One region of the Cupriavidus sp. FW216-B1 genome, then DNA from elsewhere that is predicted to be linked to it. Evidence: predicted binding sites of a transcription regulator. Region 1 holds the regulator's gene; the other holds the start of a gene.
What was found. Region 1 encodes sigma-54, which starts transcription at its own class of promoters, with help from an activator protein. Its sites were predicted from a motif close to TGGCANGNAANCTGCTTT; they were not measured.
Positions count from the first base shown of each region.

Region 1 (9,129 bases):
CCATCATGGTGCCGCCGGTGGCGATCAGGTCGTCGATCAGCAGCACGCGGTCGCCGGGCTTGCAGGCGTCGGCGTGGATCTCGACGGTGGCGCTGCCGTATTCGAGCTCGTATTCCTCGGACACGGTCTGGAACGGCAGCTTGCCCTTCTTGCGGATCGGCACGAAGCCGAGGTTGAGCTCGTAGGCGACGATCGCGCCGAGGATGAAGCCGCGCGCGTCGATGCCGGCGACCAGGTCCAGGCGGGCGTCCATGTAGCGGTGGACGAAGACGTCGATCAGCACGCGCAGGGTCTTGGGGTCCTGCAGCAGCGGGGTGATGTCGCGGAACATCACGCCGGGCTGCGGCCAGTCGGGCACGGTGCGGATCCGCTCGCGCAGGTATTCGGTGACGTGGCCGAGGGCGGACGACTGGATGGTGGTATTGGGCATGGGAACTCGTTGGTGCGGCCTGCCGGCCCGGCAGGCCGGCCGCGGTGGCCGGATGCCGGAGGGGTGCGGAACAGGCTGCGGGACAGGATGCGGTAATGGGTTACTACCCGGGCGGCCGCGAACGGCAACACAATGGGCTCGCGCCGGGCGGGCCGGGCGCGCGGTCCGTCCGCGCGTGCGCCCCGCCGGGCACCCGTAACCATACAGGAGACCGCGATGGCAAAAAAGATCTTGATGCTGGTCGGCGACTACGCCGAGGACTACGAAACGATGGTGCCGTTCCAGGCGCTCCAGATGGTCGGCCACACGGTGCACGCGGTCTGCCCGGACAAGAAGGCCGGCGCGAGCTGCGCGACCGCCATCCATGACTTCGAGGGCGACCAGACCTACAGCGAGAAACGCGGCCACAACTTCGCGCTCAACGCGACCTTCGCCGAGGTCGATCCCGCCGCCTACGATGCGCTGGTGATCCCGGGCGGGCGCGCCCCCGAATACCTGCGCCTGAACGAGCGCGTGCTGGAGATCGTGCGCCACTTCGCCGGCGCCGGCAAGCCGATCGCCGCGGTCTGCCACGGCGCGCAACTGCTGGCCGCCGCGGGCGTGCTGGAAGGACGCACCTGCTCGGCCTACCCGGCCTGCGCGCCGGAAGTGCGGCTGGCCGGCGGCAAGTACGCCGACATCCCGGTGGACCAGGCCCATACCGACGGCAACCTCGTGACCGCCCCGGCATGGCCGGCGCACCCGGCCTGGCTGGCGCAGTTCCTTGCGGTGCTGGGCACCCGGATCGTACATTAGAGGCTGCCGGAGGCGGCCCGCGTGCTTGCGTTGCCCGCCGGCCGCGCCGAACGGGAGTCTCCCATGTGCGAAATCTTCATCCGGGCCAATCCGGAGTCGTATCTGTGCCAGTCGCGCTCGCTGCGGCTGCATGGCGTGGCCACCAGCATCCGCCTGGAAAGCCTGTTCTGGGAAGTGCTGGAAACGCTGGCCCGGCGCGACGCCATGAGCGTGGGCCAGCTGATCACGCGGCTGCACGACGAACTGGTGACCTACCGGGGCGAGGCGGCCAATTTCACGTCCTTCCTGCGCGTGTGCTGCCTGCGCTACCTGATGCTGCAGGGCGAGGGCCGCATCCCGGCCGACCCGCTGGTGCCGATCCGCTCGCTCGACGCGCGCTCGGTGCTCGAAGGCCTGCCGCCGTCGTGGGCCGACGGCGCGGCGAGCGCCACGGCCGCGCCGCGCGCGGCGGCCTGACGGTAGCCTGACCGCGATCCGCGCATTTGCCTGACGGCGGGCATCAGCCCGTCAGCATGCGCTTTTCCGCCGCTTCCAGCGCCTCGGGCTGGCCGCGCAGGACCACGATGTCGCCCGGCTCCAGCACGGTCTCGGGCTGCGGGTCGAACGCGCGGATGCCGCGCCGGCGCACCGCCGTCACCTCCACGCCGATGCGCTCCAGCCCGAGCGTGCCGAGGCTGCGCCCGAGCGCGGTGGCGTCCGGCCCGAGCGAGACCGAGCACAGCCGCACCGACTCGCGCTCCACCATGTCCTCGTCGTCGTCGCGGCCGTGGAAGTAGCCGCGCAGCAGGCTGTAGCGCGCGTCGCGCGCCTGCTGCACGCCGCGCACCACGCGCCGCATCGGCACGCCCAGCAGCACCAGCGCGTGCGAGGCCAGCATCAGGCTGCCTTCGATGATCTCCGGCACCACCTCGGTGGCGCCGGCCTTCTGCAGCACGCCGAGTTCCGAGTCGTCCACCGTGCGCACGATCACCGGCAGCGCCGGCGCGAGCTCCTGCACGTGGTGCAGCACCTTGAGCGCCGACGGCGTGTTGGCGTAGGTGATGATGACCGCCGCGGCGCGGTGCAGGCCGGCGGCGATCAGCGCCTCGCGCCGGCCCGCGTCGCCGTACACCACGGTGTCGCCGGCGCCGGCGGCCTCGCGCACGCGGTCGGGGTCGAGGTCGAGCGCCACGTAGGTGATGCCCTCGCGCTCCAGCATGCGCGCGAGGTTCTGCCCGCTGCGGCCGAAGCCGCAGATGATGGCGTGCTTCTCGGTCTGCAGGCTCTGCACGGCGATGCGCGTCATGTTCAGCGACTGCATCAGCCATTCGTTGGCGGCGAAGCGCAGCACGATGGCGTCGCTGTACTGGATCAGGAACGGCGCGGCCAGCATGGAGAGCAGCATCGAGGCCAGGATGACCTGGGTCAGCACCGGGTCCACCAGGTTGAGGCCGTCGATCTGGTTGAGCAGCACGAAGCCGAACTCGCCGGCCTGCGCCAGCCCCAGCCCGGTGCGGATCGCCACGCCCTGGCGCGAGCCGAACAGGCGCACCAGCCCGGCGATCAGCAGCAGCTTGAACAGGATCGGCACCACCAGCAGCGCCAGCACCAGCCACAGGTGGTCCAGCACCACGTGGATGTTGAGCAGCATGCCGATGGTGACGAAGAACAGCCCCAGCAGCACGTCGCGGAACGGCTTGATGTCTTCCTCCACCTGGTGGCGGTAGGGCGTCTCGGAGATCAGCATGCCGGCCATGAAGGCGCCCAGCGCCATCGACAGCCCGAGCCGCTCGGTCAGCGCCGCCATGCCCAGCGTGACCAGCAGCAGGTTGAGCATGAACAGTTCCTGCGAGCGGCGCGCGGCCACCACGTGGAACCACCGGCTCATCACTTTCTGGCCGAGGAAGAAGATCACGCTCAGCGCCACCGCGATCTTCACCGTGGCCAGCACCAGCGCCATGACCAGGTCGCCGGGGTCGCGCGACAGCGCCGGGATCACGATCAGCAGCGGCACCACGGCCAGGTCCTGGAACAGCAGGATGCTGATGATGTTGCGCCCGTGCTCGCTTTCCAGCTCGAGGCGCTCGGACAGCATCTTGGAGACGATGGCCGTGGACGACATCGCCAGCGCCCCGCCGAGCGCCACCGAGGCCTGCCAGGACAGCGGGAAGGCCCAGTTGAACAGCCAGCTCGCCGGCACCACCGCCAGCATCGACAGCACCACCTGCGAGCCGCCCAGGCCGAACACCTGGCGCTTCATGGCCTTGAGCTTGCCCAGGCTGAACTCCAGCCCGATCGAGAACATCAGGAAGACCACGCCGAATTCGGCCAGGTATTTGGTCTGCGCGGTATCGCTGGCCAGCCCGAGCGCGTGCGGCCCGATCAGGATGCCGACCGCCAGGTAGCCCAGCATCGGCGGCAATTGCAGCATGCGGAAAGCGACCACGCCAAACACGGCGGCGGCCAGCAGCACGAGAGTCAGGTCCAGCGGAGAATGCATCGAAAGGGGTCTGGGTGCGCCGTCCCGCGCCAGGGCCAGGCCCGGCGCGGGCGGCCCTGCCGGCGGGTTGCGGCAGGCGCGGCAGCCGCAACGGCCGCCCCGATCCCCGGAACAGCCAAAGCGCCATCGCATTCGTTGGTATACTTCGTCGCCATGATAGCTAATTTCAATGCGGATCGAGCACTTCGGCTCGCCCGCGACACGCTCCAGACCGAAGCCGAAGCCGTTGCCGCCCTCGCGGGCCGCCTGGACGGCGAGTTCGCGCGCGCCGTCGAGCTCACGCTCGGGTGCACCGGCCGGGTGGTGGTGTCGGGCATGGGCAAGTCCGGGCACATCGGGCGCAAGGTGGCGGCCACGCTGGCCTCGACCGGCACGCCCTCGTTCTTCGTGCACCCCGCCGAGGCCAGCCACGGCGACCTCGGCATGGTCACGCGCGACGACGTGCTGATCGCCTTCTCCAATTCCGGCGAGACCGCCGAGCTGCTGTCGATCGTCCCGATCGTCAAGCGCATCGGCGCCAAGCTGATCTCGGTGACGGGCAACCCGGAATCGGCGCTGGCCAAGCTGGCCGACGCCCACCTCAATGCCGGCGTCGAGAAGGAAGCCTGCCCGCTCAACCTGGCGCCGACCGCGAGCACCACCGCCGCGCTGGCGATGGGCGACGCGCTGGCGGTGGCGGTGCTGGACGCGCGCGGCTTCGGCGAGGAAGACTTCGCCCGCTCGCACCCGGGCGGCGCGCTCGGGCGCAAGCTGCTCACGCACGTGCGCGACGTCATGCGCAGCGGCAACGCCGTGCCCAAGGTGCGCGAAAACACGCCGCTGGCCCAGGCGCTGATGGAAATCACCCGCAAGGGCATGGCCATGACCGCCGTGGTGGACCCGGACGAGCGCCTGATCGGCGTGTTCACCGACGGCGACCTGCGCCGCCTGCTGGAGACGCCGCGCGACTGGAAGACCATGCCGATCAGCGAGGTCATGCACCGCTCGCCCCACGCCGTGGGCCCGGACCAGCTCGCCGTGGAAGCGGTGCAGGTGATGGAGGCCAACCGCATCAACCAGATGCTGGTGGTCGACGCCGACGGCCGCCTGGTGGGCGCGCTGCACATCCACGACCTGACCCGCGCCAAGGTCATCTGAGGCCGGCCACGACACATGCGGGAATTCCTGTCCTCCCTCGGCCGGCTCGGCATGCGGCTGCTGCCCCTGCTGCTGATGGCGCTGGTGGCCGGCAGCACGTTCTGGCTGGTGCAGGTCAATTCGCCGCGCGAGGCGCCCGCCGGGCCGGTCGGCGCCAAGCACGAGCCGGACTACTACATGGTCCGCTTCTCGGCCACCGAGCTGGCCGAGGACGGCAACACCAAGATGCGCTTCACCGGCGACAAGATGATCCACTTCGCCGACGACCAGACCTACGAAGTGACCAGGCCGGCCATGCGCGCCTACGAGATCGGCCGCCCGCCGGTCACGGGCCATGCCGACCGCGGCACCATGAACGCCGAGGGCTCGGTGGTGGACCTGTTCGGCAACGCCCTGATCGTGCGCGCGCAGGGGCCCGACCCGTCCAAGGACCCGCCCATGACGGCCGCCTCCGAGTATTTCCAGGTGCTGGTCAACGACGACATCGTCAAGACCGACAAGGCCGTCAAGCTCACGCGCGGGCCTTCCGTGATGACCGCCAACGGGCTCGTCTTCAACAACGTCACCCGCGAAGTACAATTGCTGGGTAACGTACACGGCACCATCATCACGGTCCCGCCGCCGGCCAGCCCCGCGGCCAGGCCGTGAGCAGGGCCTGACGTGGCCCCACCCGGAAACCGCCAGAGAAACGAAGCCGCCCGCGGGCCACAGCCGTCCGCGCCAACCGCCACCACGCCAATATGAATCCATTCCTGACGACATCGTCCTGTCGCCGCCGCGGCACGGCTGCCCTGATGACGGCCGCGGCCCTCCTCGGCCTGGCGCTGGCCGCGCCGGCCCGCGCCGAGAAGGCCGACCGCGACAAGCCGCTGGTGCTGGAGGCCGACAACGCCAGCTACGACGACGTCAAGCAGGTGTACGTACTGACCGGCAACGTGGTGCTGACCAAGGGCACGATGGTGCTGAAGTCGGACGCGGCGGAAGTGCGCACCGACCCCGAGGGCTACCAGTACGCGGTGGCCACCTCCAAGGGCGGCAAGCAGGCCTACATCCGCCAGAAGCGCGACAACGTCGACGAATACATCGACGGCTGGGGCGACCGCATCGAGTCCGACGGCAAGCAGGACCTGTCCAAGCTGATCGGCCACGCCCGCATGGCGCGCCTGGCCGGCGCCAAGCTGATCGACGAGATCCGCGGCGCGGTGATCACCTACGACAGCCGCAACGAGTTCTACACGGCCACCGGCGGCACCGACAACGCCACCGCGGGCAGCCCGTCCGGGCGCGTGCGCGCGGTGCTGTCGCCGCGCCAGGAGCAGCCCGCCAGCGGCGCCGCCGCCAGCGCGCTGCCGCTCAAGCCCGCGCCGGCCCCCGCCGCCCCCTGACCCCGCCGCAGCCGACCCACGGATTCACGCCTTCATGACCGCTACCTTGACCGAACCGTCGTCCGCGACCAACGTCCTGACCGAAAGCAGCACGCTCGTCGTGCGCCACCTGAAGAAGCGCTACGGCTCGCGCACGGTGGTCAAGGACGTGTCGCTCGACGTGAAGAGCGGCGAGGTGGTGGGCCTGCTCGGCCCCAACGGCGCGGGCAAGACCACCTCGTTCTACATGATCGTCGGGCTGGTGGCGCTGGACGAGGGCGACATCGTGCTCGACGACAAGCACATCAGCGGCCTGGCCATCCACGAGCGCGCCCGCATGGGCCTGTCCTACCTGCCGCAGGAAGCGTCGGTGTTCCGCAAGCTCAACGTGCAGGAGAACATCCGCGCCGTGCTGGAATTGCAGGTCCACGACGGCAAGCCGCTGGCCAAGGCCGAGATCGAGCGGCGCCTGGACACCCTGCTCGACGACCTGCAGATCGCCCACCTGCGCGACAACCCGGCGCTGTCGCTGTCGGGCGGCGAGCGCCGCCGCGTGGAAATCGCGCGCGCGCTGGCCTCCGCGCCGCGCTTCATCCTGCTCGACGAACCGTTCGCCGGCGTGGACCCGATCGCGGTGGGCGAGATCCAGCGCATCGTCAGCTTCCTCAAGGCGCGCAACATCGGCGTGCTGATCACCGACCACAACGTGCGCGAGACGCTGGGCATCTGCGACCACGCCTACATCATCAGCGAAGGCACGGTGCTGGCGTCCGGGCAGCCGGAAGACATCATCGCCAACGAGTCGGTGCGCAAGGTCTACCTGGGCGAGAACTTCCGCATGTAGCCGCGGGAGGGGCACGCGGGGACACCCGCGAGGCGGCGTTCATGCCGCCTTTCGCCCCGCAAACGATCACGGCGACGCCAGCGATAGCAATTTCCGTTCCACCAGTACGGAAGTTGGGCATAAAATAGCTCGCATGAAACCGTCGCTACAGCTCCGCCTCTCGCAACATCTCGCGCTCACGCCGCAACTCCAGCAGTCGATCCGCCTGCTGCAACTGTCCACGCTCGAACTGCAGCAGGAAGTGGAACAGGCCCTGACCGAGAATCCGCTGCTCGAACGCGAGAACGACTGGATCGAAAGCCCGCTGCGCGTGGCCGCCGACGGCTCGGTCAACCTGCAGAGCGCGCCCGCGCCGGCCCCCGCCGACGGCCAGGGCACCAGCGAGAACCGCGCCGACGGCGCCGCCGACAGCGAGGACAGCTACAGCGACAGCGGCGAGGACTACGGCAACGACTGGAGCCTGGACGACTTCGCCCGCCGCCCGCAGGGCGACGAGGACGAAAAGACCCCGATGCAGTTGCGCGACGCGGAGCCCACGCTGCGCGAGCACCTGATGGAGCAGCTCGCCCCGCTGAAGATCTCCATGCGCGACAAGGGCCTGGCCATCTTCCTGATCGAGTCGCTCGACGACGACGGCTACCTGAGCGCCTCGCTCGAGGAAATCTGCACGGAGCTGCCCGAGGAGCTCGAATTCGAGCTCGACGAGGTGCACGCCATCCTCACGCTGCTGCAGAGCTTCGACCCCGCCGGCGTGGGCGCGCGCAACGCTGCCGAATGCCTGGCGCTGCAGCTGCGCCGGCTCAAGCATCCGCAGCGCGAGCTGGCCCTGACCATCGTCACCAGCCATCTCGAGCTGCTCGCGGTGCGCGACTACACGCGCCTGAAGAAGGCGCTGCAGGTCGACGAGGCCGACCTCAAGGCCGCGCACGAGCTGATCCGCTCGCTCGCGCCCTACCCCGGCCATGCCTACAGCCGCCCCGAGGCCGACTTCGTCGTGCCCGACGTGTTCGTGCGGAAAATGAGCGGCGGCTGGATCGCGCAGCTCAACCCGGATGTGATGCCGCGGCTACGCATCAACGACATGTACGCGCAGATCCTGCGCGGCGCAAAAGGCGACTCCGGCGCGGCCGGGCTGCAGCAGAAGCTGCAGGAAGCGCGCTGGCTCATCAAGAATATCCAGCAGCGCTTCGACACCATATTGCGCGTCGCACAAGCGATTGTCGAACGTCAAAAGAACTTCTTCACCCACGGGGAAATTGCGATGCGCCCCTTGGTTTTGCGGGAGATTGCCGATACACTGGGTTTACACGAGTCCACCATCTCTCGGGTGACAACCAATAAATACATGGCAACGCCGATGGGGACTTTCGAGCTGAAGTACTTCTTCGGCAGTCACGTATCCACGGAAACCGGCGGCGCGGCCTCATCAACGGCAATCAGGGCGTTGATCAAGCAACTCATAGGAGCCGAAGACCCCAGGAACCCCCTGTCGGACAGCAGGATCGCCGAACTGCTCGGCGAGCAAGGCTTCGTGGTGGCCCGGCGAACCGTGGCCAAATACCGTGAAGCGCTGAAAATCCCTGCCGTCAATCTCCGCAAGACTTTGTAGCCGAGCCGCACCGCCTGCCTGGTGTGGCTCTTTCAGAAGGAGAAACGCTATGAACTTCAAGATCAGTGGACACCACTTGGACATCACGCCCCCGCTGCGTGAGTACGTGGAAACGAAACTGGAGCGTATCGTCAGGCATTTCGATCAAGTCATTGGCGTAAGCGTGCTGCTCTCTGTCGACAATACAAAAGAAAAGGACCGGCGGCAGTATGCGGAAATCAATCTACATCTCAAGGGCAAGGACATCTTTGTCGAGGCGCATCACGAAGACCTGTATGCCGCCATCGACGCACTGGTCGACAAGCTCGACCGGCAGGTGATTCGCCACAAGGATCGCGTGCAGAGCCACGACCGCGACGCGGTCAAGTACCAGATGGCCGCATCGCAGATGCAGCAATGACCGTGCCTGGCGGCCCGCCAAGGGGGCCGCCGGTGTCAGTCCCTTGAACCAGAACAAGCCGCGCCCGTTGC
Region 1 is NZ_JBYTEL010000011.1:62,822-71,950, forward strand. Features, by position in the region: gene AC3WXD_RS21820 (adenine phosphoribosyltransferase) at 1-430, opposite strand, end outside; gene AC3WXD_RS21825 (DJ-1/PfpI family protein) at 647-1,225, shown strand; gene AC3WXD_RS21830 (ribbon-helix-helix domain-containing protein) at 1,289-1,681, shown strand; gene AC3WXD_RS21835 (monovalent cation:proton antiporter family protein) at 1,725-3,704, opposite strand; gene AC3WXD_RS21840 (KpsF/GutQ family sugar-phosphate isomerase) at 3,858-4,841, shown strand; gene lptC (LPS export ABC transporter periplasmic protein LptC) at 4,857-5,489, shown strand; gene lptA (lipopolysaccharide transport periplasmic protein LptA) at 5,582-6,226, shown strand; gene lptB (LPS export ABC transporter ATP-binding protein) at 6,261-7,049, shown strand; gene AC3WXD_RS21860 (RNA polymerase factor sigma-54) at 7,183-8,658, shown strand; gene hpf (ribosome hibernation-promoting factor, HPF/YfiA family) at 8,708-9,058, shown strand.

Region 2 (9,129 bases), on a different contig from region 1:
GCCGGCACGCTGGCCGCGGCCAGCGATGCGTCGCCGGCGGGCACGGGCGCCGCCGGCGCGGGGGCCGCCGCCGGCGCGCTGGCGTCGAGCCTGGCCTTGAGGTTGGCGGCGAAGGCCTCGGTCATGCGCGTGGCGAGGTCCTTCACCAGGCCGCCGCGCGAGAACTGCGCGAGGCTGCCGGCGATCGTGTAGTCGACCTTCACGTCGACGCGCGTCTGGCCCGGCGCCGCCTCTTCCAGCGCGAAGGCCGCCACGCCCCTGACGCGCGAGGCGCTCTTGCGGTCGACGCCGCCGCCGCTGACGCTGCCGCGGAAGGCGTCTTCGTCGAGCCGCATCTCGCCGTCGCCGCTGAACGAGGCGGCAATCGGGCCCAGCTTGACCGCCATCGCCAGCTTGAGCAGGCCGCCCTCGGGCGGCGCGAGCAGCGACGCGCCGGGCAGGCAGCCGACCACGCCCGGCGCGTCATGGAAGCAGGCCCACACGCTGGCGCGCGGGTATGGCACGGTGAAGCTTTGTTCGATTTCCATCATGGTTCCCTGTGAATTCCTGAATCAGGCGCCGGCGAGTAGCACAGCCGGCGCGGCCGGCGCGGCGGCACGCGCGCGGCGCGCCTCCAGCACGCGCCGGATGGCCCGCACGATGCCGACGTAGCCGGTGCAGCGGCACAGGTTGCCGGACAGCTCCAGCCGCACGCGCGCGTCGTCGGCATCGGGCAGCCGGGTCACGATGTCGCGCGCGGTCATCAGCATGCCGGGCGTGCAGTAGCCGCATTGCAGCGCGTGCTCGGCGCGGAAGGCCTCGCGCAGCTCGCGCATGGCGGGATCGTCGTCGAAGCCTTCGATGCTCTGCACGCTCGCGCCGGCGCAGGCCACCGCCGGCGTGATGCAGGAGCGCGCCGGCGCGCCGTCGACCAGCAGCGTGCAGGCGCCGCACACACCCTGCTCGCAGCCGATGTTGGTGCCGCACAGCATCTGCTGCTCGCGCAGGAAATCGGCCAGGCTGGTGCGCGGCTCCACCGTGGCCCGCACGCGGGCGCGGTTGACGGTCAGCTCGATGGCGTGCTCGATCACGGGCACGGTCACGGCGTCGTGGCCGCCAGAGGCAGCGGGGTCGGTGAGGTCGGAAAGATCGGTGAGGTCGTTCATAGCGGGTTCCTGCCGTGGCGCTGCACGATGGCGATGGCGCGCTCGAGCGCCACGCGGTGCACCTGGAATTCATAGCTGTCCGCGTCCAGCCCGGCGGCCTCGACGTGGCGCCCGGGCAAGCCGGCATCGGCGCCCGGCGCGAGCAGCGCGCGCGCGTCGTCGATCCGGTGCGGCGCGCCGTCGATGGCGCCGATCACCGCGCGGCACGTGCCGGCGGCCGGATCGTCGATCACGATGGCGATCGCCTCGGCGAATTCGCCGGGCTTGCGGTTGAACTTGTAGTAGGCCCAGCGCGCCGCCGGCGACAACCGCCGGTAGCGCACGCCGGTCAGGATCTCGTCGCCTTCCAGCGCGGTGGTGAAGGCCCCGAGCATCCAGTCGGCGCTGGCCACCGTGCGCGCGCCGCGCGGGCCGCTGACCAGGAACTCGGCGTCGAGCGCGCACATGGTGTTGATCCAGTCGGCGGCGGGGTCGGCATGGGCCAGGCTGCCGCCCAGCGTGCCGCGGTTGCGCACCGCGCGGTAGGCGATGCCGCGCGCCACGTGGGGCATCAGCCCCTGCGTGCCGTCGTCGACCTTGCCGTCCTCGATCTCGGCATGGGTGATGCACGCGCCGAGCACGGCCGCGTCGCCCTGCGCGCCGCATTCGCGCAGCGCGGCAATGGCGCGCAGGTCCACCAGCATGCCGGGCTGGGCCAGGCGCAGGTTCATCATCGGCCCGAGCGACTGGCAGCCGGCCGCGAACTTGGCCATGCCGTCGGCCAGGTCGGGATGGGCGAACGCATCCGCGCAGGTCAGCGGGCGGGCGTAGTCGAATACCGGCGGCTTCATGCTGCGACTCCCGCCGCGGCGCGGGCACGGCTGAGCGCCTCGACCACCACGCGCGGCGATACCGGCAGCTCCAGCACCTCGGCGCCAAGCGCGCGCAGCGCATCGTTGACGGCGTTGGCGATGGCCGCCGGCGAGCCGATGGCACCGCTCTCGCCGATGCCCTTCTGGCCGAATTCGGTGTAAGGCGCGGGTGTTTCCATGTGTTCGATCCGGATGGCCGGCACCTCGGTGGCGCCCGGCAGCATGTAGTCGGCCAGCGTCGAAGCGAGCGGCTGGCCGTCCGCGCTGTACGGCATGGCTTCATACAGCGCCGTGCCGATGCCCTGCGCGGCGCCGCCGAACACCTGTCCGTCGACCACCATCGGGTTGATCAGCACGCCGCCGTCCTCGACGATCGCGTAGTCGAGGATCTCGGTGTGGCCCAGTTCGGTATCCACCGCCACCACCACCGCGTGGCAGGCGTAGCTGAAGGTGCCGGTGTCGCGCCGCGCCTGGTAGGAGGTGGACACCTCCAGGCCGCGCGGGTCCACGTCAGGCGGCAGCAACTGCGGCGCCAGATACCAGGTGCGCGCGATTTCCGCCAGCGTGCGCCGCCCGCCGGCGCCCACCACCGCGCCATCCTCCCAGCGCACGTCCTGCGGCGCCGCGCCGAGCAGCCACGCGCCGATCTTGAGCAGGCGCTGCCTGAGTTCCTTGGCCGCCTGGCCCACCGCGCCGCCCGCCATGACGATCGAGCGCGAGCCCCAGGTGCCGGTGGAATACGGCGTGACACCGGTGTCGCCCAGCACGATGCGCACGCGCCCGGTGTCGATGCCGAGCACCTCGTGGGCGATCTGCGCCAGCGTGGTCTCCATGCTCTGCCCGTGCGAGTGCACGCCGGCGCGCACTTCGAGCACGCCGTCCGGCGTCAGCCGGATCACGGCCGGCTCGTAGCCGGGCACCATCGGGATGCCCCAGCCGTGGTAGACCGAGGTGCCGTGCGCGCCCTGCTCGCAGAACACCGCCATGCCGAAGCCGATGCGCCTGCCGTCGGCCTCGCCGCGCTGCTGGCGCGCGCGCACCGCGGGCAGGTCGATGGCGCGCATGGCGCGCCGCACCGCCTCGGGATAGTCGCCGCTGTCGAAATGCTTGTTGGTGATGTTGTCGTAGGGCATCTCGTGCGGCTGCACGAGGTTGCGCAGCCGCACTTCGTAAGGCTCGATGCCGGCCTGCACGGCGATCGCGTCCATCATGGTCTCGATGGCGTAGCAGACCCCGGTGCGCGCCACCCCGCGGTACGGCAGGATGGGCGGCTTGTTGGTGGCCACCGACCACGTGCGGCAGCGGTAGCGCTCCATCTTGTACGGCCCCGGCAGGATGCTGCCGACCTGCGCGGCCTCCAGGCAGGCCGAGAACGGGTAGGACGAATAGGCGCCCGAGTCCACGTGCGCCTCGCATTCCACCGCCAGCAGGCGGCCGTCGCGGTCGGCGTAGGCGGCGATGTCGTAGGCGTGCTCGCGGCAATTGGCGTTGGCCGTCAGTTGCTCGCGGCGGTCCTCGATCCAGCGCACCGGCTTTTCCAGCCGCATGGCCAGCCAGCCGCAGCAGACTTCCTCCGGCAGCAGGATGCCCTTGTAGCCGAAGCCGCCGCCGACGTCCGGCGCGATCACGCGCACCTGCCCCTCGTCCAGGCCCAGGCAGTGGGCCAGGCCCGTGCGCGTGATGTGCGGCATCTGCGCCGAGGTGTGCACGATCAGTTGCGACAGGCGCTTGTCCCAGTGCGCCACCACGCCGCGCCCTTCCATCGGCGCCATGCTCTGGCGCGCGGTGCGCAGCCGGCGGCGCACGCGGATCGGCGCGTCGCGGCGGATGGCCTCGAGGTCCACCTCGGGATGCGCGTCGACGAACGCCTCGAGGAACACGTTGTCGCCCCAGTGCTCGTGCACCAGCGCCGGGGGCGCGCTGCGCGCGGCCAGCATGTCGACCACCGCGGGCAGTTCCTCGAAATCCACGAAGACCTGCGCGGCGATGTCCTCGGCCGCCGCGCGCGTGGCCGCCACGCACATGGCGATGGTCTCGCCGACCTGGCGCACCTTGCCCTGCGCCAGCACCGGCTGCTCCGAGGGCTTGAAGCCGGGCAGCCCCGAATTGGCGACGATGGGCGCCACGCCGTCGAGATCCGCGATGGTGTACACCGCGTGCTCGAAGCCGGCCGGCTTCTCGATGCCGACGATGTGGCCGTGCGCGACCGGGCTGCGCACGAAGGCCACGTCGAGCATGCCCACCATGCGGATGTTGCCCACGTACTCGCCGCGCCCGCGCATGAAGCGCTCGTCTTCCTTGCGCGGCAGCGACGCGCCGATGCCCTGCGGCCCGTCGTGGGCCTTCGCCTTGCCTTGCCGGTTCATCGGCTCTCTCCTTGCTCGGTCAGGCCGCGCGTGCCAGCGGCAGCGTCGGCGAAGTGGCGTCGTGGCGGATGCCGTCGCGCAGGCAGAACAGCGGCGACAGCATGCGGTCCGTCACCAGTTGCGTGCCTTCGTTGTCTTCCAGCACCCAGCGGCCGCGGCGGTCGTCGAGCACGCTGATGTCGGCGGCGCCGCCCACCTTGAGCGTGCCGATCTCGCCTTCCATGCCGGCCATGCGCGCCGCGTTGGCGGTCGCCATCGCCACCACGTGGTTCAGCGGCAGGCCGAGCGCGAGCATGCTGCTCATCGCGCTGACCAGGCTGAACTGGGTGCGGCCGAGGAAGGAATGCTCCTCGTCCGGGTGGCTGTCCGGCGTGCCGGCGGGAGCGGGAACGTGCGTGTTGTAGCCGTGCATGTCGGCGCCAAGCGTATCGGGAATGACACCGGCATCAAGCACGATGCGTGCCGTCTTGAAGCTGAAATGCGAGCCGTGGCCCACGTCGATCTTGAGCCCGCGCGCCACCGCCTCGTGCACCAGCGGGTGCAGGCGGCCGTTTTCCTCGACGAAGCCGCCCGGATGGCGGCTGAACGGGTGCGCCAGGATGTCGCCCGGCTTGAGCATGTCCACCACCTGGTTGAAGATCGAGTCCGGGTTCACCTCGCGCCCGCCCTGCTCGGGCTTGGGCCACAGCTGGCCGAAGTGGATGTAGACCGGCAGCGCGGCGTCGCGCCCGATGCGCGAGGCGATGCGCATGACGTCCAGGCCCCAGCGCGCGAAACCGCCGATCTCGGCATGCGCCTTGACGCCCTTGACCAGGTCCGGGTTGGCCAGCGCGCTCTTGACGGTGGCCGCCGCGTCGAGGCAGGCGGGGTTGTAGAGGTCGGGATAGTAGTGTCCCTCCAGCCCGCCCACCAGGTAGGCGGAGATGTACGACAGCACGCGCGTGGCGGCCGGCTCGGCGACGAAGCGCCGGAAGCCCGGCAGCGTGATGCAGCTCGCGCCGCCCTGGTCGATGATGGTGGTCACGCCTGACTGCACGCCGCAATGGTCGGCGTTCAGGCCGAAGCGCCCGGTCACGTACTGGTACACGTGGCCGTGGGTGTCGATGAGCCCGGGCAGCACCAGTTGGCCAGCGCAGTCGATGACGTCGGCGAACGGCGCCTGCGCGGCGAGGTCCGGCCCGATGGCGGCGATGGTGTTGCCGTCGACGAGGATGTCGAGCGTGGCGTCGAGCGCCGCGGCCGGATCGATGACGCGGCCACCCTTGAGCAGAATTTGAGGCATGAGATGCGGTTCCGGTGACAAGATGTGTGGTGTACCGCAAATACCGTGCCGATAAACGCAGGGCCGGCATCCGCGGAGATTCTCGGGAAAAACGGTTTGATGCGGGTTATACCCCGCATCTCTGGCGTGCGCGCTGCACCAAGTTGTGGGGCGCACCGGCGCGGGCGCACCTTTTTGATGCCCGCGGCGGGGTTGCTGGCGAGCGCATGCAGTACCATGTACGGCACCAAGCGGCCCGGATTTTGCTTTTCGGCAGTGGCACGGCGCACCGGCGCGGACAGCGCGGCCTGCGCCATCCGATCCGACGAATCACGTCCCGGACAAGAACCCGGGCTCCCAATTTCGGCTTACAGCATTCCATGTCAACCACGACTATCGAGACATTCATCACCGATCCGGTCCGGGCCGAGCTCGACGTCCTGCAGGCGAGCACGCCCCTGTTCAAGCGCCCCGGCTTCCTGATCCGGCGCATGCACCAGATCCACGGCTTCCTGTTCGCCGAGGAGGCGGGGGAATTCAACATCACGCCGGTCCAGTACAGCCTGCTGAGCACGCTGGACGCGCTCGGCGAGATCGACCAGAACACGCTCGCGATCGAGATCGGGCTGGAACGCTCCAGCGTGGCCGAGGTCATCCCGCGCCTGCACGCGCGCGGCCTGGTCGACCGCGCGCAGGCCATCCACGACCGGCGCCAGCGGCTCGTCAAGCTGACCACGCAGGGCAAGCGCCTGCTGCGGAAGATGGCGCCCGCGGTGCAGCGCGCGCACGACCGCACCATCGACCACCTGTCGCCGGCCGAGCGCGACATCTTCATGCTGCTGATGATCCGCCTGGTCAAGGCCAACAACGCCGACAACGTGGTGCCGCTGCGCCTGCCGCAGGACTGAGGCCCCTGCCCCGCCGCGGCCCCGCGCGCGGCGCTCACTCGCGCGCGATGTCGTGGTAGCGGCGGTTGTAGTAGATCAGGATGCCGGCGTGCGCGTTGCTCTCGATGCGGTCGACCTCGCACAGCAGGATGTCGTGCGTGCCGACCTGCACCGCGCTGTCGATGCGGCAATGGATCGACATGATGGCGCCGCGCAGCGCCGGCGCGCTGCCGGGCGCGCCGGACCACTCGCCGCTGGCGAAGCGCTCGTCCATCGACGCCTTGGCCGAGAACGCCGCCGACAGCGGCTTCTGGTCCGCGCTCAGCGTGTTGATGCACACGGCGCCGTTGGCGATGGTCGCGGCGTAGGCCGAGGACGTGCGGTTGATGCAGACCAGCACGCTCGGCGGCGAATCGGTGACGCTGCAGACCGCCGAGGCGGTGAAGCCCGCACGCCCGGCGCGGCCATCCGTGGTGACGATGTGCACGGCCGCCCCGAGGTCGGCCATCGCGTCGCGGAACGCCGCGACGGTGACGGCCCTGGCGGCGGCCTGTGTCCCCGCCTGCGCGGCCGGGGTGAGTACGGTATCGGTGGACATGACATTTTCCCTTCGATCGAATCTGACTGCGGACATCATGGCGGGCGCCGGCACGCGCCGGCGCCCCGCGCGGGGACGGCCGCGCGCCCCGCGCGCGCCTAGCGCGCGTAGCGGTTCGCGGGCCGCTCCAGGCCGAGGTGCTCGCGCAGCGTGGTGCCCGTGTACTGCTTGCGGAAGCGCCCGCGCCGCTGCAGCTCGGGCACGACCTTGCGCACGAAGTCGGTGGTGTCGTTCGGGATCACGTGGAAGGCCAGCATGAAGCCGTCGGCCGCGCCGCCGTCCACCCATTCCTCCATGTGGTCGACGATCTGCTCCGGCGTGCCGCACAGCGTCACCTTGCCGCGGTCGTAGCTGGAGTAGATCTGGCGCAGCGTGAGCTTCTGCTCGCGGATCATGGCGGTGATCTGGCGGAAATAGGCCTGGTGCAGGTTGGCCTTCTGCGGGATCACGTGCTCGGGGATCGGCTCGTCCACCGGCAGGCCGGTCAGGTCCGCCTCCAGGTCCATGCCGAGCCGCATGCGGCCCACGTCCGGATGGATCAGGCTCTGCAGCTCGCGGTACTTGTCCTCGGCCTCGGCCTTGCTGCTGCCGACCATCACCGACAGCCCCGGCAGCACCTTGAGCTGGCTGGTGTCGCGGTTGAAGCGCGCCATGCGGCCCTTGACGTCGGCGTAGAACTGCCTGGCCTCCTCGAAGGTCGGGTCCGACGAGAACACCACCTCGGCGGCTTCCGCGGCGAAGGACTTGCCTTCCTCGGACGAGCCCGCCTGGATGATGACCGGGCGGCCCTGCGGCGTGCGCCGGATGTTGAGGCCGCCGTACAGCTTGAAGTGCTCGCCGTGGTAGTCGGTGATGTGGAACTTCGCCGGGTCGAACATGCGGCAGTTGGCCTTGTCGGCGAGGAAGGCGTCGTCCTCCCAGGTATCCCACAGGCGCATCACCACGTCGAAGAACTCGCGCGCGCGGGCATAGCGCTGGCCGTGCGGCGGCAGCTTGTCGAGGCCGAAGTTGCGCGCGGCGTAGTCGCTCGCGGTCGTCACCACGTTCCAGCCGGCGCGGCCGTGCGAGAGGTGGTCGAGCGAGGCGAACAGGCGCGCCAGGTTGTACGGCTCGTAGAAGCTGGTCGAGCCGGTGGCGCCGAGGCCGATATGCTTGGTCGTGCCGGCCAGCGCCGACAGCAGCGAGATCGGCTCGAACATGTTCATCATGTACGGGAAGCGCGAGAAGTCGTTGAGCTTCTCCGTGCGCGCGCCGGGGCTGTCGGCCAGGAAGAACAGGTCGAGCATGCCCTCCTCGGCCAGCGCGGCCACGCTGCGCCAGTACTCGATGTTGGTGGTGGCGTCGGCCGGCGCGGTGGATTGCAGCCACGACGCCGCGTGCTGGCCGGTGGCGTAGGCGAGCATCCCGAGAACCATGTGTCGATCATTCATAACGGTAGGTGTCCTTCAAGAATTGGAGCGTCGTGCCGGCGCTCCGGTGGCAATGAAAACGGTTGGCCCGCGGCGCCCGGCGCTGCGCTGCGCCGAGCCGGCAGGCGGGAGCGGAGCGGCGGGCTCATGCCGCGCGCTCGGCGGCGACCGGCGCGGCGACCGGGACGACCGGCGCGAGCGGCGCGATCGACGCCACGGCGCCCGCGTCGCCGCACGGCGCGTCGCCCAGGCCGATGAAGCGGCGCACGCGCCCGGCGCCGGGCTGCTGCCGGATCTCCGCGGGGGAGGCGAACAGCTGCACCGTGCCGCCCTCCATGAAGGCGATGCGGTCCGAAATCGACATGGCGAAGTCCATCTCATGCGTGACGATGACCATCGTCATGCCCTCGCGCGCCAGCTTGCCGATCACCGCCAGCACGTCGCCGACCAGCTCGGGGTCGAGCGCCGAGGTCGGCTCGTCGAACAGCATGATGGCCGGCTCCATCGCCAGCGCCCGCGCGATCGCCACGCGCTGCTGCTGGCCGCCGGAGAGCTGGTGCGGATACTTGTGGGCGTGCGCCAGCAGGCCGACCTTGTCGAGCAGCGCCAGCG
Region 2 is NZ_JBYTEL010000001.1:1,021,931-1,031,059, forward strand. Features, by position in the region: gene AC3WXD_RS04435 (SRPBCC family protein) at 1-527, opposite strand, end outside; gene AC3WXD_RS04440 ((2Fe-2S)-binding protein) at 552-1,145, opposite strand; gene AC3WXD_RS04445 (FAD binding domain-containing protein) at 1,142-1,975, opposite strand; gene AC3WXD_RS04450 (xanthine dehydrogenase family protein molybdopterin-binding subunit) at 1,972-4,362, opposite strand; gene AC3WXD_RS04455 (amidohydrolase/deacetylase family metallohydrolase) at 4,382-5,644, opposite strand; gene AC3WXD_RS04460 (MarR family winged helix-turn-helix transcriptional regulator) at 6,004-6,531, shown strand; gene AC3WXD_RS04465 (flavin reductase) at 6,566-7,108, opposite strand; gene AC3WXD_RS04470 (LLM class flavin-dependent oxidoreductase) at 7,207-8,538, opposite strand; gene AC3WXD_RS04475 (amino acid ABC transporter permease/ATP-binding protein) at 8,663-9,129, opposite strand, start outside.
Region 2: the regulator sigma-54 is predicted to act here: its motif matches at 5,678-5,695, upstream of AC3WXD_RS04455 (amidohydrolase/deacetylase family metallohydrolase).